Gemmata obscuriglobus: one gene and its partner. The main gene of each other region encodes a partner of the protein of the gene in region 2 in a complex. Links are inferred from orthologs where the notes say so. Each region holds a gene or a part of one and is shown on either strand. Other genes may lie near its edges.

What was found.
Region 1: the proteins of tsaB (region 2) and tsaD are in contact, whole or in part, in a solved structure (PDB 4WQ4), measured with the Escherichia coli proteins. The link is inferred for Gemmata obscuriglobus from one-to-one orthologs.

The regions. Positions count from the first base shown.
Region 1 is NZ_CP042911.1:7,280,071-7,294,636, forward strand. What follows is about bases 6,371-9,364. They hold tsaD (tRNA (adenosine(37)-N6)-threonylcarbamoyltransferase complex transferase subunit TsaD), read right to left. Parts: upstream 8,378-9,364; coding sequence 7,364-8,377; downstream 6,371-7,363. Other genes in these bases: GobsT_RS30045 (class I SAM-dependent methyltransferase), read right to left, coding at 6,371-6,823; GobsT_RS39055 (hypothetical protein), read left to right, coding at 6,913-7,170; GobsT_RS30060 (serine/threonine-protein kinase), read right to left, coding at 8,452-9,364. In the rest of the region: GobsT_RS30025 (PVC-type heme-binding CxxCH protein), read left to right, coding at 1-2,136; GobsT_RS30030 (CbiM family transporter), read left to right, coding at 2,256-2,927; GobsT_RS30035 (endonuclease MutS2), read right to left, coding at 2,974-4,914; GobsT_RS30040 (TIGR03067 domain-containing protein), read right to left, coding at 5,095-5,559; more of GobsT_RS30045, read right to left, coding at 5,648-6,370; more of GobsT_RS30060, read right to left, coding at 9,365-10,194; GobsT_RS30065 (DUF4240 domain-containing protein), read right to left, coding at 10,343-10,888; GobsT_RS30070 (methyl-accepting chemotaxis protein), read left to right, coding at 11,494-13,257; GobsT_RS30075 (hypothetical protein), read right to left, coding at 13,473-14,566.
Region 2 is NZ_CP042911.1:8,223,258-8,237,790, forward strand. The notes cover bases 4,886-7,846. They hold tsaB (tRNA (adenosine(37)-N6)-threonylcarbamoyltransferase complex dimerization subunit type 1 TsaB), read right to left. Parts: upstream 6,729-7,846; coding sequence 6,042-6,728; downstream 4,886-6,041. Other genes in these bases: GobsT_RS38490 (hypothetical protein), read left to right, coding at 5,571-6,005; GobsT_RS34115 (ribonuclease HI family protein), read left to right, coding at 6,852-7,490; GobsT_RS34120 (PEP/pyruvate-binding domain-containing protein), read left to right, coding at 7,492-7,846. In the rest of the region: GobsT_RS34085 (transposase), read left to right, coding at 1-441; GobsT_RS34090 (hypothetical protein), read left to right, coding at 501-869; GobsT_RS34095 (FG-GAP-like repeat-containing protein), read right to left, coding at 909-2,924; GobsT_RS34100 (molybdopterin molybdotransferase MoeA), read right to left, coding at 3,615-4,856; more of GobsT_RS34120, read left to right, coding at 7,847-9,957; GobsT_RS34125 (hypothetical protein), read right to left, coding at 10,009-10,566; GobsT_RS34130 (hypothetical protein), read left to right, coding at 11,261-12,826; GobsT_RS34135 (hypothetical protein), read left to right, coding at 12,854-14,365; GobsT_RS38495 (response regulator), read right to left, coding at 14,377-14,533. UniProt on the Escherichia coli protein: Required for the formation of a threonylcarbamoyl group on adenosine at position 37 (t(6)A37) in tRNAs that read codons beginning with adenine.

The DNA of each region.
Region 1 (14,566 bases), 940 kb from region 2 along the record:
GGTGAATTCCATCGGCCGCCCGGTCAAGACGCGAGTACGCTTCGGCTACTGCGTTCGCTGCCGCTCGCTTCTAAAGACAGCGACATCGTGGCGACCGGGATTCGTCGGTTCGGACAGTCTTTCACTCTGGCTTGGGCGCAAGGGAGTACCCGCAGCGGGATAACCGATGGCTGTCAGCACGCGAGCCCACGCGTGCGACTTGAGGCGGTACGTGCGGCCGCTCAAATGCAGTCGGCGTGGGGTGTCGAGGCCGCCCTCGGGGCGCTCGATAAGCCGATGGACCGCACCCTTGACTACGCTCTCTGGCTGACGGTGCGCGAACTTGAACCGTACTGGCTGCCGGAGTTCCAGGCGGGCCGGCTCACGTTCGGCGGCGATGCGAAGAAGCTTGCGTTCGCGCTCAACGCGATCGGTAACAAGGACACTGTGAAGCCCGTTCTCGCGCTGATCGACGGCGGAAAGGTGCCGAAGGAGAACGTCCGTGGGCTTTACTTGCTGCTCGCGCAGATCGGCGGGCCAGAAGAGTTGAGGCGTGTTGTGCAGTTCGCGGACGTAGGCGATCCCCTATCCGACGGCGATCGGTTCGCGCTCATGCGTGCGGTTGAGGACGCTGTTCGGCAGCGGAAGGTCGGTCCTGCCAAGAACGCCGCGGGCGCGCTGCGTCCTTTCATCCTGGGCCGGCTCAACACGCCCGCTGCGCAACCGGCCCTTCAGTTGGCCGGGCTATGGAAATTGGAGGAACTCCGCGAAGATTTGCAGGGCGTCGCGAGCGCGACCAAAGCAGCGATCACGATCACCGCAGAACTTCGCGCGGCCGGCCTTGAAGGGCTCATCTCGTTCGGTGACGCACGCGCGAAAACGTTTATTACCAGCCTTTGCAACAAAGAGCATGCGCCAGAGATTCGCCGGCTCGCGATCGCTGCACTTACCGGTTTAGATGCGAGCAGTGCTGCAATGAAGGCCACGGAGTTTCTGGCGGACGCCAAGCCCGACGAGGAGTTGACCGATCTGTTCGCGGCGTTCGTCAACCGAAAGGGAGGAGCGGCCACCCTGGCGAAGGCGCTCACGGGGAAGAAGTTCGCTCCCGATGTGGCGAAGATCGGGCTGAAGGCCGTTCGCGCGAACGGTCAGCCCGCGGACGACCTCGTTGCGGCGCTCACGAAGGCGGGCGGGCTCGATGCACCGCGCAAGCCGCCCACCGATGCCGAGGTGAAGGCGCTTACCGCCGATGCGCTCAAGACCGGTGACGCGGCACGGGGGGAAGTGGTGTTCCGGCGCAAGGAGCTTCAGTGCGTCGCGTGCCACGCTTACGGTGGCGCCGGCGGGCAGGTCGGCCCGGACCTCACGTCGATCGGCGCCAGCGCGCAGCCCGACTACCTCGTGGACTCGCTCCTGCTGCCGCACAAGGCGATCAAGGAAGGGTTCGACGTGACTCGCGTTGTCACCGTCGAGGACAAGGTGCTTCAGGGGATCAAGATCCGCGAGGCGAACGGGCTCCTCGTCCTTCGCACCGCGGAGGATAAGGAAATCACGGTCCCGGTGAAGGACATCGCCGAACAGAGCAAGTCCACGAAGTCGCTCATGCCCGAAGGGCTGACGGACCCGCTCACGAAGCAGGACTTCGCGGACCTCGTGAAGTACCTGTCGGAACTCGGAAAGGTGGGCGGGAGCTACGCCCCGAGCAAGGCGCGGCTGGTGCGCCGGTGGCAGGTGATCGACCCGAGCCCGACGAACCTGAACGCGTTCCGTCGCGCCCGCGTGAGCGCCGCGGCCGAGCCGGACGCGCCGTTCACGTGGTCGCAGGGGTACTCGAAAACGTCGGGCGATTTACCGCTCGCGGAGCTGCCGAAGTTCACCGTGTGGGCCGACACCGCGCCGCAGAGCGTGGTCCGGTTCCAGTTGGACGTGACAACCGCGGGCGCGGCGAAGCTCAAGTTCAACGCGATAGCCGGATTGACGGCCTACGTCGGCAACGTCCCGGTCGAACCGAAGCCGGAGACGGTGCTCGACCTCAAGACCGGCGTCCAGACAGTGACAATCTTGATCGACCGCTCGAAGCGCACCGACGACCTGCGTATCGAACTGGACGACGTGGAGAAGTCGCCGGCCCGCGTCGCGGTGGTGGGTGGGAAGTAACGCGCCCGGGGTTTGGGTCCACGGACCGTTCGAGTGCCAAGTGCGCTCGGCGGTTCGGTCACGCGGACTGAACACGATCGCATTTGCGGACCAGAGGTCCGCGCTCCAGAAACGCACGCATGCACACAGCACTGTTCGCGGTTCACTTGGGCGATGGGGCGCTTTCCGACGTGTGGTTGGCGTCCGGGTTCGCCGGGATGGCGCTGCTGCTAGCGGTCGCGCTGTACCGGGTGCGCGAGGACGAGGTCCCGCGCATCGGGGTGCTGACGGCCGCGTTCTTCGTGGCGTCGAGCGTTCACATCAAGCTCGCTGTGCTGCCAACGAGCGTTCACCTGATCTTAAACGGTCTGGTGGGTGTGGTGCTGGGGCGCCGCGCTCCGCTGGCGGTATCGATCGGACTGGGATTGCAGTTTGCGTTACTCCAGCACGGCGGTTGGTCCACGTTGGGGCTGAACACGTGCATCGTGGGCGTGCCCGCACTCGCGGCGGGGTTGCTGTACCCGGTGCTGCGCCGGCTGGGCGTGCCGGCGTTCGCTCGCGGCGTGCTGCTCGGGGGCGGTGCCGTTGCGGCCGCAGTCCTGCTGAATTTCGTGGCGCTGCTTCTGGGCGGAAAGTACGAGTGGGAGCGGTTGGCTCAGCTCGTGTTGCTCGCCCACTTGCCTGTTGTGGCCGTGGAAGGGGCGATGCTGGGCGTACTGGTGAGCTATCTGGAAAAGGTGAAGCCGGAGATGCTCGGCTCCGTTCCCGCCCAGCAAGAGCCGGCGAATCAGCCAGAAGACGCTACATGGTAAGTGTTTTGTCACGCGGGCTTGCACACGGCGGCCCGCGTGGCAAACGCTACGCGGGGAAGATCTCTTCAAAAGGGACTTCCCACTGCCCGATGCCAACGCTCACGGTGACTGTCTGCTTCTTGGCGTCCACCTTCACGACCTTTCCGGTCGAGCCGAACCGCTGCACGGTCACCACGGTTCCCGTTTTCAGCGTCGCACGAAGCTCGTTGAGAGCCGCTCGCTCGGCGGCCTGGTTATCGAGCGCCGCACGCTCGCGAGCCAGTTGCTCCTTTTCGCGGTCGGCCTCGTGCCGGGCCGCTAGTGCGTCGACCTTCGCCTGCTCGGCTTCCAGACGCAGCTCTTGAAGTCGGGCCAGTTCGCCGCTCTTCCCCTTGCGCTTCTTGAGGTACTTGTGCGCCTTGCGCAGCAGGTCCTTCGGCAGTTTGAGTCGCCGGGCGATCTTGAGCGCGTTGCTCATCCCGAACTGGCCGATGTGCAGCCGGTAGGTCGGGCGCATCGTCTCGATGTCGAACTCGACGGCCCCGTTCTCGGCCCGGTCGTTGTTGAACGCGTAGGTCTTCAGGTCACCGAGGTGCGTCGTCACGATGGCGCGGCCCCGCACCGAATCGAGCTGATCGAGGATCGCGCGCCCGAGGGCCGCGCCTTCGGTCGGGTCCGTACCCGCGCCCAATTCGTCCAGCAGGATGAGGCTGTGTTCGTCTGCGACCTGGAAGATGGAGCTGATGCGCGTGATGTGTGACGAGAACGTGCTGAGGGACTGTTCCAGACTTTGCTCGTCGCCGATGTCCGCGAGAATGTGGCGGAAGACGGGGACTAAGCTCCCTTCGCCCGCGGGAATGTGCATCCCGCACTGCGCCATGAGACACAAGAGCCCGGTCGTTTTCAGCGTTACCGTTTTGCCGCCGGTGTTGGGTCCGGTAATCACCAGCAGGTTAAACCCGATCCCGAGCCGGATATCGATCGGAACTACCGAGCGCGTTTTGAGCTTGGAACTCGGTGCGGAGCTGCCGGAGCCGGGCGGCGGTGCTTCAGCGACCGGGTCGTTGCGGAACATCGCTTCGAGCAGCGGATGACGGGCTTGCCGGAGCCACAGCTTTCCTTCTGTGTTCACGTCCGGCGGCCACATGTTGAAGTCGCGAGCGTAACGAGCCCTTGCGGTGATGAGGTCCAGCTTCGCGATCACTTCCAGCGAGTAGATCAGCGGCTTCGAGACCTTCCCGACCTCGCTGCTGAGCCGCCGCAGCACCCGCTTCACCTCGCGGTCCTCGTCGGCCTTCAGTTGCACCCGCTCGGCGCTCAGGTTGGCGATGCTGGCGGGCTCGATGAAGACCGTCTCGCCGGTCCCGCTGACGCGGTGGACCACACCATTGACCTTGTGCCGGTGGTTCACCGACACCGGTAACACGTAGTGGTCCCCGTGGACGGTCGCGTTCGGATAGCTCAGGATTTTGCGTAACTCGGGGTCACGCAACAGGCGCCGGATCTCGGCCTTCACCTTCTCATCAAGATCGAAGAGCTTCTGGCGCACCGCGGCCAGGTCGCGACTGGCCATATCGAGGACGTGCCCGCGCCCGTCGATGCACCCCCCAATGGACTTACCGACGGTGCCGAGGTCTTCGATCCCGGAGAGGTGGTCGATGATTCCCGAGAGGTGTTCCGCAAGACGCATCCGGTAGCGGTACATGGCCCCGGTGCAGTTGAGTGCTTCGGCCACCTCAATGAGCTGCTCGGCGGTGAGCATGGTGCCGATTTGAGCCCGGCGCGCGACCAGTCGGACGTCGTGCAGGCCCGCAAATGGCGGCGCCTGGTTCAGCCCGAGCGCCTCGACCATTTCCGTCGTGAGTTGGATTTCCTTGCGGATCGTGCCGGGGTCGAGCGACGGCTCGGTCTGGCGCGCGAGGTCGCGACCGAGGGTGGATGCGGCGTATCCGGCGAGCAGTTCGCGAACCTTCTCGAAGCCGAGGAGATCGAGCGTGTGAGCGTCCATGAGGGCTGGGGCAGCCTGTGTTGCTTCGAGGGTAATCATGATACCCGTGACACGCCCGTAGCGCGGCGGGTTCGGGCAGGTGAATTGTACGCGGCCGGCGAGCGGGGGCACGCGCCCCGAGAGACCTTTCACCTACGGGCAGTGCGTTCCTCGGCGCGCGAGCCCCGCTCTGGTGCGTGATCACTTCGCCTGGCGTGCCCAGGTTTCGAGGAAGTAGTTGCTGCCGGCGGGCGATTCGAACTTGGTCGGTTTGGGCTTATCGACCGGGCCGTAGCACATTTTCAACTGGTTCCCGGCCAACTCGTAGATGCCGTGGCACTTCTTGCCCTTTTGCGGCCCGTCGGCGAACTCGAATGTGATCGCCTTTGGTGCGGTAGCTGCGTCGAGGGTGATGTTTGCTAGCGCCAGGCGGAAGATGATCGGCTTCCCATCTTTGTCCAGTTTCGAGTCCTTGAAGTACAGGAAATACTCGCTCTTATCGAACACCGCGGTCACCTGCTTCATGATCTCCGTGGGCATCATGGCCTTACCTTCGGTCTCGCACTGGAGCGGCTTCCAGTAGCCCTGCACCTTGTCGAGGTCGTTGGCCGGCGCGGGCGCCGGCGGGTTAGCGAGCACCACAGTCGCGAACGTCAGTGCGCTCATCAAGACTCCTATACGAACCATCGCACACCCCCGCGGGTTCCAGGCCGGTTTATCGGGGGTATGGCCGGGCGGGTCGGTTACGTCAATCTCAACCGAGCCGTTCACACACGACCGCAGTGTGCGCCCCCCTCACGCGCGTGAGCAACACCCCTCGGTGTCCCGGGCCTTTGAGCTTCAACTTCTTCACCACCTCGGCCGGGTCCGCGGGCGAGCCGCGGTTGATGACCGTGACCCGCCCGATCTGCCGCTCGCGCAGGTAGTCGCGCAGATGGTTCGGGTGGAACGGGGCCGCGTGCTCAACTCGGTATGCGGTCGCAAAGGCCGTAGGGGCGTGCGCCCCGCCGGTGAGAAGTTGTACCTCGAAGTCGGTCGCTTCGGCGCTCAGGCGTTCCGCAAGTTGAGGAACTAACCCGGCGCGCGTGACCGCCGGATCGGGGTCGTACAGTACTTCACCCACCCGTTCCGCGAGCGGCGGCGGTGGTGACGCTTCGCCTTCACCCGTTAGCGTCTCGCCGGAGGGGAGGACGGTCGCGCGGCGGACCGCCTGGCGCAGCGGCCCGAACCACAATATGCACTCCTTTAGCTCACCGCGCAGCGACACGAACTCGGCCTCTGCGGCGGACGGGATATCGGATTTGGCGACCCCCGGTGCGATTTTCACCCCGAGCGGGAAGTCCGCTCCGAACCGTCCGCGAAGTGCGCCCAGGGAAGGAGAGTAGTCTTCGGGATCGAGAAACCGCCGACCGTTCGCCCGGCGATCCGGGTCCGCGAACGCGGCCCTGGCGTCCGGAAGCGGAGCCGCAAGCGCGTCGCCCGCGATACCGCGCACGCGGTCGGTCACTCCGAGCGCGGCGGCGTTGGCCCCGCACATGGCAACCCGTAATGGGTCAAGATCGACAGCAGCCACCGTCAACCCGGCACGCGCCAAGGCGATCGCATCGGCACCGATCCCGCAGCACAGGTCCGCGACGTTCCCGAACTCCGCGAACCGCCGCGCCCGGTGCCGGCCCACGATTTCACTCGTGGACTGCTCCAGCGCCTCGCGGGTGAAGTACATGAGGGCCGCATCAGCGAACTTCTCGCGGGCTTTAGTTCGCAGCAGGGCGGTTTCGAGTGCGGCCTGGGCGAGGGCCGGTGCGTGGTGCTTTCGGAGCGTTGCTGCGCACGTAAGAAACGTGGTTTCCGTCGGTTGGAGTGAAACGGCCTGGCGCAGTAATCGCTGCCCCGTGGGGCTCAGCAACTCGCGAAACGTTTCCAGGTCCATTGACGCGCCCTGCACTCGACGTTCGTGTGTCCGACCGATACCCTAAACCGAATCAGTCAAGGGCACACACACAGCATAAGGAGTCGATAATGGGGAACCCCGCAAGCGATACCCGGAAGGCGACCGAAAAGCGCCGCAAGCGGTACGAAGCCCGCCTCGGGCCGGGCGTCTACCTTCCGAAGCAAGAACGCCTTGCCGTGAACGCCGAGATGGAAAAATTCGCCGCGGCCGAGAAGGAACGGCTCGCCAAGGTGAAGGCCGAACGCGAAGCCAAGCGGAAAGCGAAGAAGGCCGCTCCGAAGCCGGCCGCCGCGCCCGCTCCTGCTCCCGAAGAAGCCAAGGCATAAAACCAAGAGCAAGAGTATTCACCGCAGAGAGCACGGGAGGGCGCGGAGAGAAGGCACCAAGAGAGTTAACTGAACTCTTTTCTTATGCCTCCTCTCTGCGCCTTCCCGTGCTCTCTGCGGTGAATACTCTTTACCACGCCCTCCACACCAACCGACACTACCGCGCCCTCTCTCCGCGGTGAATACTCTTCTATCAAAGCCAGTTAGGCTCGGCGTCCAGGTCGTCGGGCGCGAACGCACCCTGCTTCCATTTCTCGACCGCCAGCGCGGCCATTGCGGCGTTGTCCGTACACAGCGACAGCGGGGGAATGAACAGGTCCGCTCCCTCTTTCTTGCACATCGCTTCCAGCGCGGCTCGAAGCGGCTTGTTCGCGCTCACGCCGCCCCCAACGGCGAGCCGGGCGAGACCTGTTTTGCGCAGCGCTTGCTTGCACTTCATCGCGAGCACATCGACCACCGCCGACTGAAAGCTCGCCGCGAGGTCGGCCCGCTTCTGCCCGGGTCCCGGCGGGGTGGCGCGTTTCACGTCCTGTCCGTGGCACGCGTACATCACTGCCGTCTTCAGCCCGCTGAAGCTGAACTCCAGCCGGCCGTCGTGGATGAACGAGCGCGGGAAATCGTGCGCCTTGGGGTTCCCCGCCGCCGCCTCGCGCTCGACCGCCGGCCCGCCCGGGAAGCCGAGTCCCAGAATCGCGGCCACCTTATCGAACGCCTCGCCCGCGGCGTCGTCGCGGGTGCCGCCGAGCAACTCCATCGACAGCGCGGTGTCGCACCGGAACAGCGCCGTGTGCCCGCCGCTCACCACGAGCCCGACGCACGGGAAAATGTCGCGGCCCGCGGCCAGCCGGCACGCGAAGATGTGGCTCGCAACGTGATTCACGGCGATCAGCGGAACCCCCAGCCCGAACGCAAGCGCTTTCGCCGCACTCACACCCACCAGCAGCGCCCCGACCAGACCGGGGGTGTTATGAACCGCCACACAGCCGATGTCTTTCAACCCGATGTGGGCACGCGCGAGCGCGTCGTCGACGACCGGAAGCAGGCTCCGCAAGTGCGCGCGGGACGCGATCTCGGGAACGACCCCGCCGAATCGAGCGTGCAGGTCCGTTTGCGACGCCACCACACTGGACAGCACTTGCAGTTCGTCCGTGAACACCGCAGCCGCAGTTTCGTCGCACGAAGTTTCGAGGGCCAAGAAGTACGTCACTCGGTTCGTCCCTGGGGCCGCGAGCATCTTGCCCGCACGGCGCGCGGCGAACGCGTTCCCGGTGCTTTGCCGCGCTACAGAACCAGTGTAGCAGAGGGCGCGGCGCTCGCGGTCCCGGTAGTTGGCGGCTCCCACCACTGCGCCGCCAGCGCCGCGGTCCACTCGGTGCTGCACGCGCACGCCGCAAGTGCGGCTTCCAGTGCGCATGCGGTTTGAAATCGCTCCGCCGGCTCTTTCGCCAGGCACTTCGCGACTACGCCGGCGAGGTCGGCCGGCACGCTGGGGCGAACGGAGCGCACGTCCGGGGCCGGCTGTGTCAGGTGCGCGTTAATCAGCTTGCCGACGCTCGTGCCCTCGAACGGCGGCCGCCCGGTGAGGCAGAAGAACGCTACCGCGCCGAGCGAGTACAGGTCGCCGCGCGGGTCCACGCTCTCGCCGGCGGCCTGCTCGGGGCACATGTACGCCGGCGTGCCCAGGACCGTCCCGGCGCGGGTGATCTTCACGTCGCTCGAAGAGCCGTGGTCCTGGACCAGTCCGAAGTCGAGTAGCTTGGCCACGTCACGCTGCCCGCCGAGGGAGGCAATGATAATGTTGGCGGGCTTCAGGTCGCGGTGGACCATCCCGGCCCGGTGCGCCTCCGACAGCGCGCCGCACAACTGCCGCAGCAGGTACACCGCGCGGCCGACGGCCAGCGGCCCCCGGTCCTTCACCAAGCGGTCGAGGGTCGGCCCTTCGAGGTACTCCATCACGTAGTAGAAGCTGCCGTCGTTGCCGCGCCCGTAGTCGTAGATGCGGACCGTGTTGAAGTGCGTGAGGCCGGTAACGGCCCGCACCTCGCGCTCGAACCGGGCGGCGGTGGCGGGCTCGGAAGCCAGATCGGCCCGCACGAACTTCATGGCGCACGGCCGCTTCAGCAGCCGGTGCTCGGCGAGCCACACCTCGCCCATCCCGCCCTCACCGAGCCGCTTGCGCAGCGTGTACGCGCCCAACTGCTTCAGCTCGCGCACCGCGTCGAACGCTTGCCGCTGGAGCGTACTCGAGCGGGCGGCGCTGAACACCGCGATCACGCCGGCCATGAACAGCGGCAGCGCCGTCGTCGGGAGCACGTACGCGAGCGTCGGCCGCACCATCGGGTTGGCGGCCGCGGCCATCGCCGTGGCCACAAGCGGCACCGAGATCAGCACCGCCGACCCGATCAGGCTGCGGCGGCGGGTGTTCGGAATGAGCACGCCGTACAGCACGATCGCGAACAGCAGCGGCAGCCCCGTCATCAGCGAGTTGAACCGGTAAAGCAGGTGATGGTACCGCGCGTCCGGCGACGGGGCCGCGTCGGTTTCGAGCACCACGAACCGGGCAACGAACCCGGCGCCGGCGATGATACCGAACTCGGTCACCTCAACCGCCCGGAGCGCCGTGAGCGACGCCCCTGGATACCGAATCAGGAACCCCAGCCCCACGACGCTCTGAGCGAACACGAGCAGCGGGAGCCCGACCGCCCAGCGCCCCAACCCGGCCTCTTCCGGAACCGGCGCAAGCCCCGTGAGCCCCAGGAAGGCGACCGCGCCGGTCACGAGCCCGATCGAGCCGTGTGTGACCAGTAACCGCTTGCGCAGGAGTTGCCGCGTCTCTTCGGCGAACCCGGCCGACCCCGTCGATACGGTGCGCGGCGGCATCACGCTGGTTTGGGCGCCCGCCGGGTTTTGCGGCGCGGGCCGCACGAGTGTCTCGTCGACCGTGCTCGGAACCGGGCGTACCGCGGTCGCCTCGGGCGCCCCATCGGGCGGACGAACGGCGGTGACGTCCGATGGATCGGGCATGTGCGGCAACTCAGCGCAGGTGGGCTTCAGAATAAGATATAACATGCTTTGCCCGCGCCGTTGAAACGCCGGAGGTCGTGGCGGCGGGCGGACAGAGCTTTTGCCTGGAACCGCCCTTCCCTGTGCGGCCGGCTCGCCACGGCCGGGGTTACGACGTTCCCTCTTCGTTCGGCCCCTCGGGCGGTACAAGGTACAGATGGCACAGCTTCGGGAACCGCTTGCGCATCTCGTCGGGGTCATCGAAGTCCCAGTCGGTACCCTCGGGCGGTGGCGGCGGGGCGTTCTCCTCGGCGCGGTCGAGTCGCGCGTAGAAGTCGCTCATCCCAGTCTTCTCTTCGTACACCCGTAGCGCGGAGGCATCCAGCCCGAACCCGTCCACCGGGTCGCCGTCGAGGATGTCGGCGAGCGAGTCCGGGTTCTTCAGCGCGTGTTCGTAGGCGTGCCGCCCGCGGCCCACCAGCCACACCCGGAAGTCCCGGAACCCGTCGTCCGAGCAGCCGCCGTTGATGAGGTGTGCGGCGCCCCACAGGTCGATGAGGTTCGCGGAACTGATGGCCTCGTCGAACTTGACCTGGAACTCGATCACTTCGAACCACTTAAGATCGCCGAGCCGCTCCTTGAGGGCCTCGAAGTGGTCGATCGCGTCCGGCCGGTAGGCGTCTTCGATTACCTTCCAGAACGATTTCCAGTCCATCGCGCACCTCATTACGGTACGGCGTGCCGGGGCATCATCTGGCCGCGCCGCGGTGCAAGTATAGGGCTGCCAAGCCATTTTGGGTGAAACCGGGTCGGCTGCCACACGCGGCCCCGCGCAATACGGCATCAAGGCCAACCGAATCGAGGCGGATCTCGGTGAAAGTGTGGAAGCACCTTCGACACTTTTCGAGCCACCTGAAAGTTGCGCCAAGAGTGGATCTCAGTCAGCCGGTATCTGATCCGAATCAAGCAAGAGCCGCGAATCGCGCCCCTGACCGGCCCGGCTGTGAACCTATTATGCCCGGCTCACTTACACCGCATCGCGCCGGGCGCCCTTCGGGCTGAACCGCTTTACACCCGCCATCACCCGACAGAGCTAATTCTGTTCCATTGGAGAACCTCGGGCAAATCCGGTGCACTATCACCGAACAATATTCTTGACAGGAGAAATACCGACAAAAAGAGTGTATACTCTAATTAGCGACAACATCATCACAGCCTTCACCTGCTTCAAAAACAGACAAGTGTCAACGCGTCGCCGCCCCGCGTGAGAACCCTTCGCGGCGACAGCCCCGTCGACCGAACACTCACTAGAGGATCTTCATGGGACTCTTGAGCCGTTTGTTCAAGGCCGCATCGGGAGCGACAGGCGACGTCACCAGCCCCCCTTCGCACACCGGGCACCGGTTGCCCATCGAAGTGCCGGTCCAGATCCTCGACGCGATTAAATTCAACGTCATGTACTGCGACACGCAGTTCGTGATCCGGTACGCCAACCCGGCGACCATACAAACGCTCAAGCGACTTCAGCAATATTTGCCGATCCCCGCGGAATCGCTTGTGGGCAGTTCGATCGATGTGTTCCACAAGCGCCCGGCGCACCAGCGAGGGGTGCTGGCGAGCGCGAGCACGATCCCCCCGGTGACGAACATCCGTGTTGGGCCGGAAACGCTCGAGTTGCGCGTTCAACCGGTGTTCTCCGTTACGGGCGCTCGGCTCGGGACGCTCGTCACCTGGGACGTGATCACCCGGCAACTGGAACTGGAAGCCACCAACACGGACTCCCGTGGGCAGATCGAGTCGATTAAACGGTCCTTTGCCGTGATCGAATTTGAAATGAACGGCAACGTCCGGACCGCCAACGATGTCTTTCTCAAAGCGATGGGGTACACGCTGGCCGAGATCAAAGGGCGGCACCACAGCATGTTTGTGGACCAAGCGTACGCGGCCAGCGCCGAGTATCGGGAGTTTTGGGCCAAGCTGAACCGGGGCGAATCGGTGATCCGGGAGCTCAAACGGGTGGACAAGGCCGGGCAAGAGGTCTGGCTCCAGGCCTCGTACAACCCCATCATGGGGGCCGACGGCAAGCCCTACAAGGTGGTGAAATTCGCCACCGACCTGACCGAGCAGAAGCGCAAAGCCGGAGCGATCCTCAGCGCGGTCAACCGTATGGCCAGCGGCGACTTCGCTCAGACCGTCCCGTCGCTCGGGGATGACCTGTTGGCCCAAGTCGGCACCGCGCTCAACGAGGCGATCGGTGCGGTCCGCTCTGCCCTGGAGAGCGTGCGGGAGGTGTCCGAACAGTTGGCCGATGCGGCCGCACAACTGTCGAGCGCCAGCGAAGAGATCTCCACGGGCGCGCAGCAGCAGGCGAGCAGCCTGGAGGAGACAGCGAGCACGCTGCACGAGATCACGGCCACGGTGCGGCAGAGCGCCGACAGCGCGCAGCAAGCCCGGCAGTTGGCTAACGGGTCCCGCGAGGTAGCCGAGAGGGGCGGCTCGGTCGTGAGCGGGGCGGTGGAAGCGATGGGCGAGATCAACGCGTCCAGCAAGAAGATCGCGGAGATCATCACGACCATCGACGAGATCGCGTTCCAGACCAACCTCCTCGCCCTCAACGCCGCCGTCGAGGCCGCTCGCGCCGGCGAGCAGGGGCGCGGGTTCGCCGTGGTCGCGGCCGAGGTCCGCAACCTGGCCCAGCGGTCCGCCACCGCCGCCAAGGAGATCAAGGGGTTGATCGGCGACAGCGTTAAAAAGGTGGACGCCGGTACCGACCTGGTGAACCGGTCCGGCGCGACCCTGGCGGAGATCGTGTCCAGCGTCAAGCGGGTCACCGAGATCGTGGCCGAGATCGCCTCGGCCAGCAAGGACCAGGCGTCGGGGATCGAACAAGTGAACAAGGCGGTGGGCCAGATGGACACCGTCACCCAGCGGAACGCCTCCCAGACCGAGGAGATGAGCGCCACCGCCCAAACACTCACGGATCAGGCCGCACAGCTCCGCGAACTCGTGGCCCGGTTCAAACTCGGGGCCGTGAACCGGCCGTCGGCACGCAAAGCGTCGCCGAAGGCCAGAAGCTACGGCTAGCCGGTAGAAGGTCTGTGGCACGCACTTCACAAGCGAACATCCGACAAGAAGCCCACACAGCTCAAGCCAAACAACGAAACAAACGTCGTCACGCAGCGGGTGACGCCCTCGCGCCGATGCGGCCTTGGATCGACCGATCCGGTCCCGGGCGGGCGTGTGCCCCACCCCGGGCACAGCCGGCAGCCGCGACCGGTAGCCCCTCCCCTGCCCCGCGCTCAGATGCCCAGCAACTCGCGACCGGCCTTAGCGGAGCGCCGGTCGGGCGCCCGCGGGTCGTCGGTCACTTCCAGTTCCCAGCAGCAGTGCAGGCCGTACACGTCTTCCGGGCTCATATCGGCGTGGGCCTCGCCGATCAGCGCCGCCGGGATCGAGCCGACCATACCTAACCCGATGAAGTCGGTGCCGTCGCCGTTGAGCCCGGTGTACGTGTACCGGAGCAGCCACACCTGGCGCCGGTCGTCGGTGGGGACCCAGTTGAGTTCGCGCGTGTCGAACAGCTCGATGTGCGTTGGTGGGCCGGTAAACTCGCCCGCGTGGGCCAGCCAGTCGCACATCACGGCCTGCGCCTCGAAGTCCGGCTCCGCGGCCGTCGGCGGGATGCGGTCCGCGCGGTCGAGGTCGCGCAGGTGCTGTTGCGCGGCCAGGCTGTAGCGCGGGTCCTCGCACAGGCGCGCCAGGAACGTGAGCCCCGCGGTGCCCCCGCGCGAGGCGCCGGCCTGCGCCGCCTCCATCTGCACCCCGACATCGGGGTGGTCCATCGCCAGCGCCGTCAGCGTGTTCCGGGCCGCTACGCTGATAAACGGCAGCGCCGCCGCCGCGCTCCGAGCGTAGCTGAAGTTGTCGGCGTCGGAGTCGGCGAGCCACGCTTCGAGCCGCTTGTGGCCCTCTGCGGTGTCGAACGGGTGCGCGGTGACCGTCCCGCCGCGGGCGGCCGTGTTGGCGAGATCGAGGAACGCGACCGCGGCGAAGTCCGACGGCAGCGGTTCACGCAGTTGGTCGATGAACGCGCCGACCAGCGGGTGCCCGTCCTCCGCGTACACCCCGAACACCACCTCCCACATGTACTCGTCGGGGAACCGACGCACGGCCGCCGCGACGCGCTCCAACCCCGGTTGGGAGACGTAGACCGCGAGCATCTTGCACACCGTCAGTAACGCCTCCGGGTCGGCGCCGGGAACCGCGATGGCGAGGTCGAACAGCCGGACGAGTTCCGGCGTGCCCCGGTCGCGCAGGAACCGCGTGGCGTCGTCGGTGGCCTCGTTCTGGAACAGTTGCGCGAGCGCCTGGAGCGGCACGCCGTTTCCGGGGG
Region 2 (14,533 bases):
GGCACGTTCCAAAAGGTGACGGCGATCTTCGCCCTGGGTCGGTTCATCGGTTCGACACCGGAGGCGACCGTGTTTCAGGCGTCGATGTGTTTCGTCCTCGCGAACGTGGTGCAGGTCCTCCAGGGCTATGTGGTTGCGAAGCGGAAGGTGACCATCGACGACCTCTCGACGGCGCAGTTCTGCACGGACTGGCATCGTCAGTTGGCCGCGCTCAAGGAGTTGGTCGAGGTGTCGATGATCGTGTCCCTGATCCCGACGGATCAGACGGCAGAGAGTGTGGGAACGTTGTTGGATCAGTTATTGGGCACGATGTGGAAGCCGGGCTGGGACAAGACACGCAACAAGGCGCCCCGTGCCCACCCGCACGCCGCGAAACAGAAGGGGGCACACACCTCCGTCCAACGGCGTCGACAAGCCCACAAGCCCAACGAGGATCCCTGAACTCAGTTGTGCACAGCACTGGGGTCATACCGCTTCGGGCGGTCGTGGAGCGGCGGCGGGTGGAGGTCGTTCCAACGGGCGCTAAGGGGCAAAAGTTCCGCGTCGGCGACGACGTGCTGGCAATTCAACAGGCCAAGTTCAGCCTCACCGGAGATACGACCATCAACCTTCAGGTGCCCCCCCTCGAGATCAGGGAAACGGATTGGCGGTCTTGGTACCAGCGAGTGACCGTCGAGGACATCTGGGGTAACCGGTTGCCCCGGACGGGAAGCGGATCTGAACGATCCGGAGACGATTGTTACATCTCCGGGTGGTTCGGGCGCCCGTCAGGCTGGTTCAACGCACCCGCCCGGCGCGTCATCGTCGAAGACTGGGTTGTTCTGGAGTACAAGGTGCGGTTCACGTTCAAGGACGTTCCGCTTCCTTGATGCCGCGCCCGCTTCCGGACCCGGGCGGGCGCCGCCCGCTCACACGACCGGGATCGTTGGAACCAGCGAGTCGGCGTTCCCGGCGAGTTGCGCGAGTGCCGTGCAGCCGCCGCACCCGCACTTGTTCGGCATCGGGGCGGTCGTAACGGTGTACACCTCGTCACCAGGCAGGGCCGCCGGGTCGGCCGCCGGCGCCGGGACCTTGCTCGACGCGACTTGGACCCCGGCGTACAGCCCGTCGTAGGTGATCGGCGTGCCGAACGGGGCCGTGGACGGCGCGTTCCCGCCCCCGGCGGTCGCCTGCTCGAAGCTGAACGACCGGGCGTAAGAGCTCTCGCGGTTCGCGCTCGCCGCGATCAGTTCGGCGCGGCCGTCCCCGTTCGTGTCGCGGAGCGACAGCCGCGCCCCGCTCGGGTCGTTCGGGGCGAAGGCGTAGAAGCTCGCCAGCAGCGGCAGCGAACTCGCCTGGGTGCCCGCGTTGGCCGTCAGCGTCGCTCCGGACCACACTTTGATGTGCGCCGGGCCGCGGTCCGGGGTGATCGCCAGTTCCGCGTACCCGTCGCCGTCCATGTCCCCGACCGCCGCGTTGAGCCCGGACCACAGCCCGGAGAACGCGATGAAGTCCGGCGTCAGCCGGGTCGCCACCCCGTTCCGCAGGTCCGCCCCGCTGTACACCGCCACCCGCCCTTCCGCTTGGCCCCCCGTCGTCACCACCAGATCCGCGAACCCGTCGCGGTTGATGTCGCCCGCGGCGACCCGCGCCCCGCCCCGGAACGCCGGGTTGTCGAACGCGAAGAAGCTCGATTGGACCTGCAGCGTTCCGCCGGCCACGCGGAACGTTTGGATGTGCGGGCCGGCCCCGGCGTCGGCCGACACCGCCAGCTCCGCCTTGCCGTCGTGGTCAATGTCCGCCGCCGCCAGGAACAGCCCGCCCATGAACCCCTGGAAGATGACCGTCTGCCCCACCATGATCGAGCCGTCGCGCCCGTCCATGATCTGAACGACGGCCTGCGGCCCGGCCCCGGTGGTGAACGCGTAGTCGGTGACCCCGTCGCCGTTGAAGTCGCCGCTCGCGACCCGCAGCGCCCCGCGGTAGCCCGCGAACGGCGTGAGCCGGCGCCCGGTGTCGCTCAGGGTGTCGCCCGAGACGATGAACAGCGACACGGTGCCGTCGGTGTTGCCGGTGAACGCGACCGGGTGCTGCCCCTCGACCGGAGGGGCGAACGGTGCCGGCGCCGGGCTCGCGGGCGCGGCGGTGCCCCACCCGAGGTCGCGGAGAGCAGCCGAGTCCAGGGCCGACCAGAGGATGCGGGAGCCGATCGTGGTGCTCGGGTCCAGGCTGGCCGGCTGGCCCCCGACGATCACGCCGTCGGCCCAGTGCGCGCCGGCGCCGTCGACCGGTACCGGCCCGCCGTACACCGCCGTCGCGTTGGCCCCGGTGAACGCGCCGTTGCGGACCAGGCTCGTCCACTGGGGGGCGGTGCCGATTCCGAGGATGTGACCCAGTTCGTGGATCGCAACGGAGTAGAAGTCCAGTTCGGTCCGGTCCAGGCCGTCGGTGGTCAGCCCGAAGTGCCAGTTCTGCGTGGTGTCGATCGTGACGCTGCCGCCCCACGGCGCGAACCCGGAGTGCCCGCGGGTCTGCACGGAGCTGATCCACGCCTGGGTGCCAGAGATACTGCTCCCGCCGTACCCGCCGTACCCCGCCGTCGTCCCGGGCAGGTCACGCGACCCGGCGAAGATGACGAGCGTGTTGGCGCCGACGGACAGGTTCGGGACGGTCAGCCGGCCGCCGGTCGCGGGGTCGGTGAAGGACGCGGTCCAGGTGCCCCCGGCGCCCGGGGAGATGGCTGCCAGGTTGGCGCTGAGCAAACCGCCCAGGTCGCTGGCCGCCCGCTCCAGCGTGGCCCGGGCTTCCGGGTTGTTGAACAGCCCGCCGGCGTCGCGCGAGTAGTCGATCTGGAAGACGATCGCGGGCACGTCACGCGTTTCGAGCTGTTCGAGCCGGAGGGCGGTGGCGGTCGTGCTTCCGGTCGGCCCGGTCCGAATGAACATGCGGGTGCCTCGGTCCGTGGCGGGGCACGGGACGGCGGTGCGGGGGCGCGTGCGCGCCCGCACCGGTCCGACCGGCTGTCACGGGTGGTCTGTGAGTGTCGGGTAATCGTGCGCCCGTGCGACACGCGTCGGGCGGAACCGTCCGGGCGCCGAGTGCGAGTCGGCGCGGCGGACCGGTTCGGGAGTGGACCTCGCTGTATCGTGTCCCGGCCTCGCGGCGGGCACGTGGCGCTCGGTCGGTGCCCTCGCGGGCACCCGCTCGTCGACGGCCGGGCGGGGCCGGTCCGGATCGGGTCGAGCGTCTTAGTTACCACTTCCTAGGACACCGTTGCGCGGCGGGTCAAACGGCTGGTTTGCTGCGATTTACAGGTTTTTGCCCGTTATGCTGGGCGCATCAAAAGGTCGGGGCCGAACGCACCCCGTTTTCAGTTCGCAGCACGGAGCCTGTAAAGCGGCGGGAACGCGTTGCCCCTCCGCTGCGCGGCGTTACGCGCGCTTCCGGATCTGTACACGGGAAGCAACTGTCGAACAACCTGACAGGTAACAGCCCGGTCTAACGCCGTAAAGTCGTTCCGCGAAAGCGGAAAGCGAAATGGCGACCGCGGACGGGTGCGACGCAGAAACAAGACAAGGTGTGGCGATGTGGTTCTTATGCGCGTTTATTTAGATTTTTCTGCGGCCGCGGTGCTTTTACGCGTCGTACAGCCACAGCGTTACCGGTTCGTCCGGAAATAACGCCGCGCGCTCGGGCGGCACCAAGATGAACCCGTCCGCTCGGACCGACGCGCTCAGACTGGCCGCGCCGCCGGTGACCGGCGCGACACCGCCTCCCGCGCGCGCCACGCGAACGAAGTCGGTGCGGCCGGGCGCGGACTGAACCTGCTCCATCAGTCTGACTTCTTCGCTTTTGTAAGGCAAACCCCGCGGGCGCCCGCCGAGCTGTCGAATCGCACGCCCCGCAAACAGGTCGTACGCGCACAAGCACGATGCCGGGTTACCGGGCAGCAGGAACACGGCGGCGCGCGCGACGAACCCGATCCCGGTCGGCCCGGCGGGGCGCAACGCGACGCCGTGAACCGCCAACTCGCCGAGTTCCGCCACCGCTCGCGGTACGTGGTCTTCGACCCCGACCGATGTGCCGCCCGTGATCAGAACCACGTCCGCCTCTGCCGCGGCGGCGCGCACGGCGTCGCACGTGATGCCGAAGTCGTCGGGGACGTAGCGCACCGGCTGCACACTCGCCCCGTCACGAACCACGAGTGCCGCGAGCATCGGCGAATTGCTGTCTGCGGTCTTGAACCCGTCGGGGAGCGACCCGGGCGGGAGCAGTTCGTTCCCGGTCACCAGTACCGCGACCCGCGGCCGGCGGCGCACGGGCAGTACGTTCACCCCCAGGGCGGCAGCCAGGGCGACATCTTGGGGGCGCAAAACGCGACCGGCGGGGAGCACCTCATGGTCTCGCGCTACGTCCTCGCCGATCGCAACAACGTTCTTCCCGGCGGCGAGCGGTGAGCGGGCGATCACCCGTCCGTCCGGTTGCAGTTGCGCGAACTCGGCCATCAGGACGGCGTCGGCCCCGTCGGGTACAGGGGCGCCGGTCGTGATCCGCACCGCCTCACCTGGCCCAATTGTTCCCGTGAACGGGCGGGCCGGGAACGCTTCGCCGGTCACCACCAAGGGGGCTGGCGCCTGCGTGTCGGCGGCACGAACGGCGAAGCCGTCCATTGCGGACTTGCGAAACGACGGAACATTGACAGGAGAAACAACAGGCTCGGCGAGCACCCGGCCCATCGTTTCGAGCAGCGGGACCGGTTCCGGCGACAGCGGCCGGAGGCGTGAATCGAGGAGTTCGAGAACGGCTCCCACGCTCGGGCGCTCGCGGAACCCCTTCATTCGCACGTCGTAGAAGGGCACTTTGTCTGTTTCGCTCATCAAAAGTCGGCTCCGGTGCCGGTGCGACCGGTGTAACCGATCGTGTCCCCCGCGATTCGCAAACGTGCCTGTTCGGTACAACCCGCAGAATCATTCGTCTGGGAACGGATTCTCAGGAGTTTCGCTCAAGTCGCAAGTTGAGAGGTCGCAAGTCGGCCCTACATTTGGATGTCATTGGTACCGGTCGTGCCCGGTGCGCGGCCACCCGAGATTGAAATCCGGACTAACCGAACTGCCGCGCCATGGACGACGCCAACACCACAGATGGAGCGACTCCCGTGACAACCCGCCGCTTTCTCCTGTCCGTACTCGCGTTCTCGCTCCTCCTGCCCTTGTCGGGGTGCGGGTGCCGCCGGAACTGCAATTCGTCCTCCGGCAGTTTCGCCCCGCCGCCGTGCTGCCCGGACCGCGGCACGTTGCCCGCTGGGTTCGTCCCGAGCGCCGCGCCGTAACCGCAAACCCCTTGAGCAGAACCTGCGAACCCGCGCACGTCGCACAAACGGCAGCGGGCGCAGGGCGGCGAGCCCGCACGACCGTCACGAACGGACCCGTTTCGCCAACCGGGTTGGTTTTCCCCGTCGCGCCAGCACTCTCGAATTCTCCTAAACTCCGGCTGAATTCGTTCCGCCGAAGTTGCTCGACTCCGCCCCCCGCGCATGATTCATGCGTCGGCAGCGGGACGCCGCGATTTGCCGCGTAAAGGAGTCCACCACAATGAAGAAGCGCCTTCTGTGCCTCGGCCTTGTGGCCGCGGTTTCGCAACTGCTGGTGACCGGGTGCTACCCGATCGCCCGGTTCCGGGCCAACCACCCGTGCCTGTCGTGCGGCCCCGGCGTACACCCTCTGCTCCACCCGATCCAGACCCGCCGGGCGATCCTGGGCGAGCCGGGCGGCGTGGTCGTGGGCGGTCCGGTGGTCGGCGGTCCCGTCGTCGGCCCCATCGCGCCGCCGTGCCACGGCTGTGCGGGAGGTGCACCGGGCATCCCGGTCGGGCTCTCGGGAGGCCCGATCGACGTGACCGGCTACCCGCCGATCGTGGTTTCGTCGCAGGGATCGCCCTCGATCGGCTCGCCGCAACCGCTCACCCCCGGTACGACCGTGACGCCGGGTAACCAACTCCCGGCCCCGATGCCGCTGCCGAAGCAGTAACAGCGGATCACGAACGAGCCGCGCGGGTGAGTCCGGTCACCCGCGCGGCTCATTCGCTTTTTCCTCAGCGGAACTGCCACGCAGGTACAGCGGCTCTAGTGCAAACATTTCTTCACGGGTGAGCGGTCGCATGAGTCGGCTCCCCACCGCAAAAATGCTCTCGACGCGCGGCTCGCGGTCGGTCTCGTTAACCCGCGGGTTGGTGGCGGTGAGCTGGGAATCGTACACCGCCAGCCCGGGACCGCTCAGCCAGTCTTCTGGGACAATTACGGCCGCAAAATCTTTGGCAGAAGTGATTTGCAGATCGGTACTCGGAAGCCAGTCGTCGTGCTGCCGCGCGAACCGCTGGGCGTACACTTGCCCCTGAAGCGCGTCCGAAATGACCCACACGTGCTGAGCCCCTGCGGGCGCTTGGTGCGCGACGGCCCAAAACGCCCCGACGGCCCGAAGTTCACATCCAAGGGCGTAAGCCAGCGCTTTGGCGGTCACGAGGCCGACGCGGAGGCCGGTGTAGCTGCCCGGCCCGGTGCTCGCCATCACGCCCGTGAGATCCTGCGGCGCGAGCGATTCGGCTTTTAGAAGAGCGCCGGCGGTCGGCATCATCTCGCGGGCGTGGCGGCGTGAGGAATCGAGTTCGGCGCGGCCCACAATGGCACCGGCGCGGGCCAGTCCGACGCGAGCGACCCGGCCGGAGGTTTCCAGGATCAGCCAGTTCTGAGTCATTCGTGCCTGCCGCGTGTGCCGAGCGGGCGCAACCGACCGCGCCGGCGGGTGCTGTCCGCGGTACGATCACATCCGCAGAATGTAAGAGCATTCTAAGAGCCCGGCACGGAAGGCGGTGCGGAGATGTCGGATACGGCCACCATGCACATCGACGGGGCGTCGCGGGGGAACCCTGGGGCCGCCGCGTACGCGGTGGTGCTCGCGCGCCCGGGGCTTCCGGTCGTCGAGGAGGCGGACACGATCGGCACGGCGTCCAACAACGTCGCGGAGTACACGGCGCTCGTGGAGGGGCTGGGGCTCGCGGCCGAACTCGGGGTGAAACAGCTCCAGGTGTTCAGCGACAGCGAGCTGATGGTGAAGCAGATGGCGGGCGCGTACAAGGTGAAGAACGAGGACCTGCGCACGCTGTACGAGGAGGCGTGCCGGTTGCGGAAGCAGTTCGAGAGCGTCACCATCACGCACGTGCGGCGCGAGCAAAACAAGCGCGCCGACGCGATCGGCAACGAGGCGCTCGACGGGCGCCCGCGGAAGCGGGGGCAAGTCCCGCCTCCGGTCCACACCCCGCGTCCGGAAGATGGGGCCGGAGGGCACCCTTCCCCGGCGTCCGACGCCCCGGTTCGTACCGACGCGGTCCGGTGCCTCACCGACGCCGCGAACCACTGGGCCGCTAAGGGCCTTAAGGGGCTCCCCCCGGAGGCGGTGTGGGAGCAGTTGTGGTCGCTGCTGGAAGAGTCCGGGGTGCTCAAAAAGAAGGCGAAGTGAGATGCCGGACCTGCTCTTGCTCGAAGAGATCGGCGACGCCGAAGCGGCCCTCGTCGGCGGGAAGGGTTTGAGTCTGGGCAAGACCGCCCGCGCCGGATTGCCCGTGCCGGGCGGGTTCGTGGTCACCACACAGGCGTACCGGCGACTGGTCGAGCGCGGGGTGCGGTCCGATCCGGGGTTCGTTCGGGCGGTCCTCGGCGCGCACGACGCGCTCGGCGGTGGGGCCGTCGCGGTGCGGTCGAGCGCGACCGCCGAGGACGCCGCGGACGCCAGCTTCGCGGGCCAGCAGGAGACGGTTCTCGGGGTCCGGGGCGGGGACGCGCTGCTGGACGCGATCGAGCACTGCTGGCGGTCGCTGTTCACGGCGCGGGCCGTGGCGTACCGGAGCCGGCAGAGCGTCGATGACGCCGCGCTCGCGATGGCGGTGGTGGTTCAGAAGCTCGTGCCGGCCGAGGCCGCGGGCGTGCTGTTCACCCGCGACCCGCTCGACCCCGACGGCCGGCGCATGCTCGTCGAGTCCGCCTGGGGGTTGGGGGAGGTCGTCGTTTCCGGGCGCGTGCAGCCCGACCGCTTCACACTCGATCGCGGTACCGGTGCCGTGCTGAGCCGCACGCTCGGCTCGAAGGCCGTTCGTGTGGTCGGGGGGGCCGAGGAGCACGTCCCAGCGGAGCTTCAGCGGCAGTTCAGCCTCACGGACCCGGCGCTCGCCGACCTCGCGGACCTGGGCCGCCGGGTCGAGGCGTTCTACGGCGACGCCCGCGACATCGAGTGGGCCTACGCCGGCGGCCGGTTCGCGCTGCTCCAGGCGCGGCCGATCACGGCCGCGGGCGCCGCGGAGCGCGAGCGGGTGCGGAGGGTGGTGGTCGCCGAGTTGCGGGCGAAGGCGTACCCGAAGGGGACCGTGTGGGTGCGGTACAACCTGAGCGAGGTGCTGCCCGCGCCGACGCCGATGACGTGGGCCGTGGTGCAGCGGCTGCTGAGCGCCGACGGCGGGTTTGGGGCCATGAACCGCGACCTCGGCGCGGAGCCCGACCCGGCCCTCGGGGCGCTGTCGGGGTTCGACCTCGTCGCGGGGCGGCCGATGGCCAACTTGTCGCGGCTGCCGCGGATGCAATTCTCCCGGCCCCCCTTCGAGTATCCGTTAGGCGAATATAAACGGGACCCGCGGAAGGCCCTGAACCCCAAGCCGGTGCTGAAACCGCTGGCCGGGGCGGGGTGCGTGCTCGGCGTGCTCGCGCTTCCCGGAACGATGTTGAGCCTCATGCGGCTGATGAACACGACGAAGCGGCGGTCCGCCGACTTCGCGCAGCGGTTCGAGCAGGAGACGGCGCCCGCGTTCGCCCGGTCTGTGGCGCAGGCGCTCACTCAACGGTGGTCCGGGTGCGAGCCGGACGCGCTTCTGCTGGAATTTCATGCGTGGATCAACCGGACGCTGGTGGACTTCGCCCGCGAGAGCCTCAAGGCGACCGTGTTCGCCGACCTGGCCTGGTCCGAGGCGTTCGAGTTCCTGAAGCCCAAGCTGGGAGAGGAACGCGCCCGGGCCGCGGTCGGGGAGCTGAGTTTGGGGGCCGCGCCACCGAAAGGGGCCAACCTTGCGGAGGCCGTTCGCGACCTCGCGAGCGGTCACCTGTCGCGGGCCGATTTCCTCGACCAGTTCGGGCACCGCGGCACCAACGAGATGGAACTCGCCCAGCCGAGGTGGTCCGAGGCGCCGCAGGAACTGGACAAGCTGATTCGCGGGGTCGGTTCGCGCTCGCGCCCCGCGGATGAGGTGGCCGTCGGTGCGATCGCCGCAGAAGCGAAGCTCGTCGGCCCCCTCCGCGATCAACTCGCGACGAAGGTTGATCGACTCCGCACGTTCCTGGGGCTGCGCGAGGCGGGTAAGCACTACCTGCTAATGGGGTACGCGGTGATCCGCCGCGCCCTGGTCGAACTGGACCAGCGGTTCGGGTTGCGCGGCGGCATCTTCTTCCTCACCCCGGCCGATCTGCCGGACCTGATCAAAGGTCAAGACCTGTCCGCCAAGATCGCGGCGGCCCGGAAGCGGCGGCAGGCGGAACTGTCGCTGGAGGTGCCCCCGGTGCTGTTCAGCGACGACCTGGACGCGATCGGCCGCCCGCTTCCGGTTCCTGAAGGAGGGAGCAAGTTTGAAGGGGTGGCGCTCTCCGCGGGCGTTGCCGAAGGCCCGGCGCTGGTGCTCACGGAGCCCACCGCGGCGCCGCCCGAGGGCGGGTACGTACTGGTGTGCCCGTCAACGGACCCCGCGTGGGTCCCGCTGTTCGTTCACGCGAGCGCGCTGGTGATGGAAACGGGCGGGGTGTTGTCGCACGGTGCGATTGTGGCGCGCGAGTTCGGTCTACCCGCGGTCGCGGGCTTGCCCGGCGCCACACAGCAAATCAAGACGGGACAGATGGTTCGCGTCGATGGCGCCCGCGGTACGGTAACGGTGCTGGGCGAGACGGCGTGAGCCGAATTCCAAGGTTGGCGCGTAACCCGGAACCCGCATGTTCGCGACAATTCAGTCGCCGATTTCAAACTTGTACCAGGGACCGTCCAGGTGCGTGTATTGCGCGCGAAGCAATTCCTCGACTTCGATCGGTAGCGGTTCCGCTGGCAACCCGTCCGGCGCGTAGATCACACCGACGCGGTCGAAGAGTTTTCCGTCGGTGCTGAAGGCGACCGTTCTTCCGTGGCGCCAAACGTCGGAAATGTCGAACAGCCCCAGGTGCCTCGCTCTCATGTCGTGTGACGGGTTCGGCGCGTCGGCTTGGGCGTATTGCCGGAGGTCCGGTTCGCTTAGCCTGAAGCGAATCAGGAACGGCACGTCGGAAGCTGAAACCGCTACCGCTGCGACCCACACAATCGGAACCGAAAGCCAGATTCCCAGTGTGCGGAACCGCTCTGCCTTCAGCACAATTGCCACGTTGAACAGCCAGAATAACGACGCGCAGCCAACGGTGAAAATCAGGAAAAACATTTCAACAATATCGATTGCGCCGCCGGACGATACCCACAACGGCAACAGGCCCCAGAGCCATAGCGGGGCCATAAGAACGAACGCAATGCGACTGTCCATGTCGTACCATTCGTCGTATTTCGTGCGTTGCGTTGGTACTCGCGGGGGCTGCTTTGATGCACACGCTGGCAGTTAGTCCCAGGACTCGCGAAAGCGCCACCACGGGCCGTAAAGGTGTGTGTGCCGACACGAACCGAGCGGATTCTGACGGTACACCGGTTGGCGCATGAGGTGTCAGAGGTGAATAGCTGGCGCTAACTTTAGACCAACATGGCTCTTGCTGCCCACAGTCCACCTCTGACGCCACATGAGCCCGTGGAAGGCGGACTGTACCGGAGATGCCAGCCCGTAAGTGAGCCACGCACACCCGACGATGCCGCCGAGATACAGCAACACCGCCGCTCCGCAGAAATCAAAGCCGGTGTCGCTCAACACCGTGAGCGCCCAGAGCCCCCACAACCACGCGGCCCCGACAATGGCGTATCGCATGCGGTTCGCTGCTCGCTGGTGATCCGAGATACCGCGTCACAAGATAACGCGATCCGCGCGCCTGTGCGAGTGCGTTGGTGATGACGGGATGCGGCCCGCACCTCGTGTGGCCGGCCGGGACGTTGTGTGCGTTTGGCGCACCGGTTGAGTGGGCGAAATCGTGATCGGGGTGGAACGAAGTCTGGACCGAGACGTTAAACAAGACTCGGCCGCACTGCGGTTCCGCGTTTCCATCTCCGAGTCTGCCGTCCCCTTCGGGTGCATCATGAAGTTTCTCGCGATCCCGCTTTGCCTGCTTGTCGCGCTCGTCGGCGCTGCCGACGACAAGGCGCCGCCGGCGCCGAAGCTGCCGCTGGGCAAAGACACGACGTTCGTGGTCGGACCGCTCGACAAGCAGGGGTACATCGACTACGAGGTCGCCCTCCACGCGGAACTGAGCAAGAACATCACCCCGGAGAACAACGCGAACGCGCTGCTGATTCAGGCGTTCGGCCCCGCCCCCGAAGGCAGCGAACTGCCGCTCGAGTACTTCCGCTGGCTCGACATCCCGGTGCTCCCGAAGGACGGCGAGTACCTCGTCGGCGCGCAAACCTACGCCGTCAAGCAACTGGGCCTGAGCGGCGACCGCCTCGTCGCGTTCTCCGACGCCCAAAGCGACGCGACCCGGCGCCCGTGGGCGGCGAAGGACGTGCCCCCGCTCGCGGAGTGGTTGAAGCTGAACGAGAAGCCGCTCGCGCTGGCGCTGGAAGCGACCAAGCGGCCCGAGTACTTCAACCCGATGGTGTCGCGGCGGAAACCCGGCGAGGGGAGCAACCTCATCGCCGGGCTCTTGCCGACCGTTCAAAAGAACCGCGAACTCGCCAACGCCCTGACCACCCGGGCGATGCTGCGGCTGAACGAAGGCAAGCTCGACGACGCCTGGGCCGACCTGCTCGCGTGCCACCGCCTGGGCCGGCTCCTCAGCCGTGGCGCGACGTTCATTGAGATGCTGGTGGGCGTCGCCATCGGCCAGATCGCGAACCACTCCTCGCTCGCGTTCCTCGACCACCCGGGCCTCACGGCCAAGAAGGCCGCGCAGTGCCTCAAGGACCTTCAACTGGTGCCCCGGCCCGGCGCGCTGGCGGAGACGGTCCGCCTTTCGGAGCGGATGATGGGATTGGACGCGCTCCAGAACATCCGCCGCGCGGGTAGCGGGGCCGACCCGTTCGCGGGGGCGCTGGACGCGGAACTCGCCTTCCCGAACAAGAAGAAGGTGTTCGAGGTGATCGACTGGACCGTGGTGATGCGGACGATGAACGCCCGGTACGACCGGCTCGCCGAGGTGCTGAGCATCAAGGACCGGGACGTTCGTGCGAAGGCGTACGAGAAATTCGAGGCGGAACTCGCGGCGGTCAAAAAGGAGTTCGTGGACGAAGCGAAGATCAAGAAGATTCTGGACGGTAAGGACCCGGGGCCGGCGCTCGGCAAGTTGTTCGCCGACACCCTCATGAGCCTGCTGACCCCAGCCGTTCAGAAGGTGCAACAGGCCTGCGATCGCGGCGAGCAGACGGCGGCGAACCTGCGGCTGGCGTTCGCGCTCGCCGCGTACCAGAAGGACACGGGCCGGTACCCGGCGAAGCTCACCGATCTAGCGCCCAAGTACATCGCCGCCGTTCCCGACGACCTGTTCACCGGCAAGCCGCTCGTCTACAAGCCGACCGAGAAGGGGTATCTGTTTTATAGCTTCGGTGTGAACGGTAAGGACGACGACGGCACGACTTACGGGGAAGAGCCCCTCGGCAGCGACGACCTCCCGATCCGGATGCCGCTCCCGCCGCTCAAGAAGAACTGACACCCATCCTCGTTCCGCGAGGGACCGATGAACGCCGCTCTGCTGTCGTCGCTCGTGCTGGTGTGCGCCGCGGATGAACCGCCGGTCCCGAAGGTGCCGGTGGCGAAGGACACCACCTTCGTCACCGGGCCGCTCGACAAGAACGGGTACATCGATTACGAGGCCGCGCTCAACGACCGACTGGGCGCGGGCATCACGCCTGACAAGAACGCGAACGTGCTGATTTGGAAGGCGCTGGGGCCGAAGCCGGACGACGGTTCGATGCCGCCCGAGTACTTCCGGCGCCTCGGGATCGTCGAACCGCCGAAAGCCGGCGACTACTTCGTAAGCGGACGCGGCTACGCCCGGCGCACGAAACTGAGTGACGAAGACGCGCGGGCGTTTTACGACCAGCAAGCCCGGGCGGCCTCGCGTGCGTGGTCCGCCAAGGAGCTTCCGCGGGTCGCCGAGTGGCTGGAACTCAACGAGAAGCCCCTCGCGGTCGTGATCGAAGCGACCCGGCGCCCGGCGTACTTCAACCCGCTGGTGTCGAACCGCAAAGACGACATCAGCTCGATCATGGGGTGCCTGATCCCTTCGACGCAGAGCGGCCGGGCACTCGCGCAGGCACTCGTGGCGCGGGCGCTGCTCCGCACCCACGAGGGGAAGCTCGATGCCGCCTGGGCGGACCTGATCGCGTGCCACCGCCTGGGGCTCCACCTGATGCACGGGGCCACGTTCATCGAATCGCTCGTGGGCATCTCGGTGCGCGCCATCGCTGCGAACGCCACGCTGGCTTACCTCGAACACACCGACCTGAGCTCCCAGCAACTGCTCGCGAAGCTGAAGGAACTGCGAGACCTTCCCGCGGCACCACCTGCGGCCGATGTGGTGGACCTCGGGGAGCGTCTCAATGCGCTGGACGTGCTGCAAATGGTCCGCAGCGGCAAGGACGGACCCGACCACCCAACCCCGGAGGAGGCCCAGGCGCTCGACATGATCGAGTGGGAGCCGGCGTTCCGGAAAATGAACGCGGCGTTCGACCAGATGGTTGCCGCCATGCGGCTGACCGACCGCGCGGCGCGCGAGAAGCAGCTCAACGCTGTTGGAACAGATTTGGACGAGGTTGCCCGCAAGAACCGCGACCTGAACATACTTCAGAAGTGGGCTCGCGCCAATAACCCGGGAAAGTTCGTTGGCAAAGAGATTGGGGATGTGCTTTCGGCGCTGGTGATGCCCGGACTGCAAAAATGCCAGTGGTCGTTCGACCGCGCCACGCAGACCGATCGGAACCTGCAACTGGCGTTCGCGCTCGCGGCGTACCGTAAGGACACGGGCCGGTACCCGGCGAAGCTCGCCGACCTGGCGCCCAAGTACATGGCCGCCGTTCCCGATGACCTGTTCACCGGCAAGCCGCTCACCTACCAGCCGGCCGAGAAGGGGTACTTCTTCTACAGCATGGGGGAGAACGGCAAGGATGACGGCGGGCGCGGGCGCGACGACGAGCCGCGCGGCGACGATCTCGGCGTGCGGGTGCCGCTTCCCGCTCTGAAGCCGTGACCGACTGGCACTCACTTTAGCTTGTGGAGGAGGACGGTTTCGGTCGTCGGGCTCGGTTCGCCCAGACGCCGGGCGCGGGCCGCGGCCGCGAGCCGCGCCGCCTTCTCGAACGCCGCCGACGCGGTCACCCGGGCCACCTCGCGAGCGACTTCTGCGGCGTCGAACTCG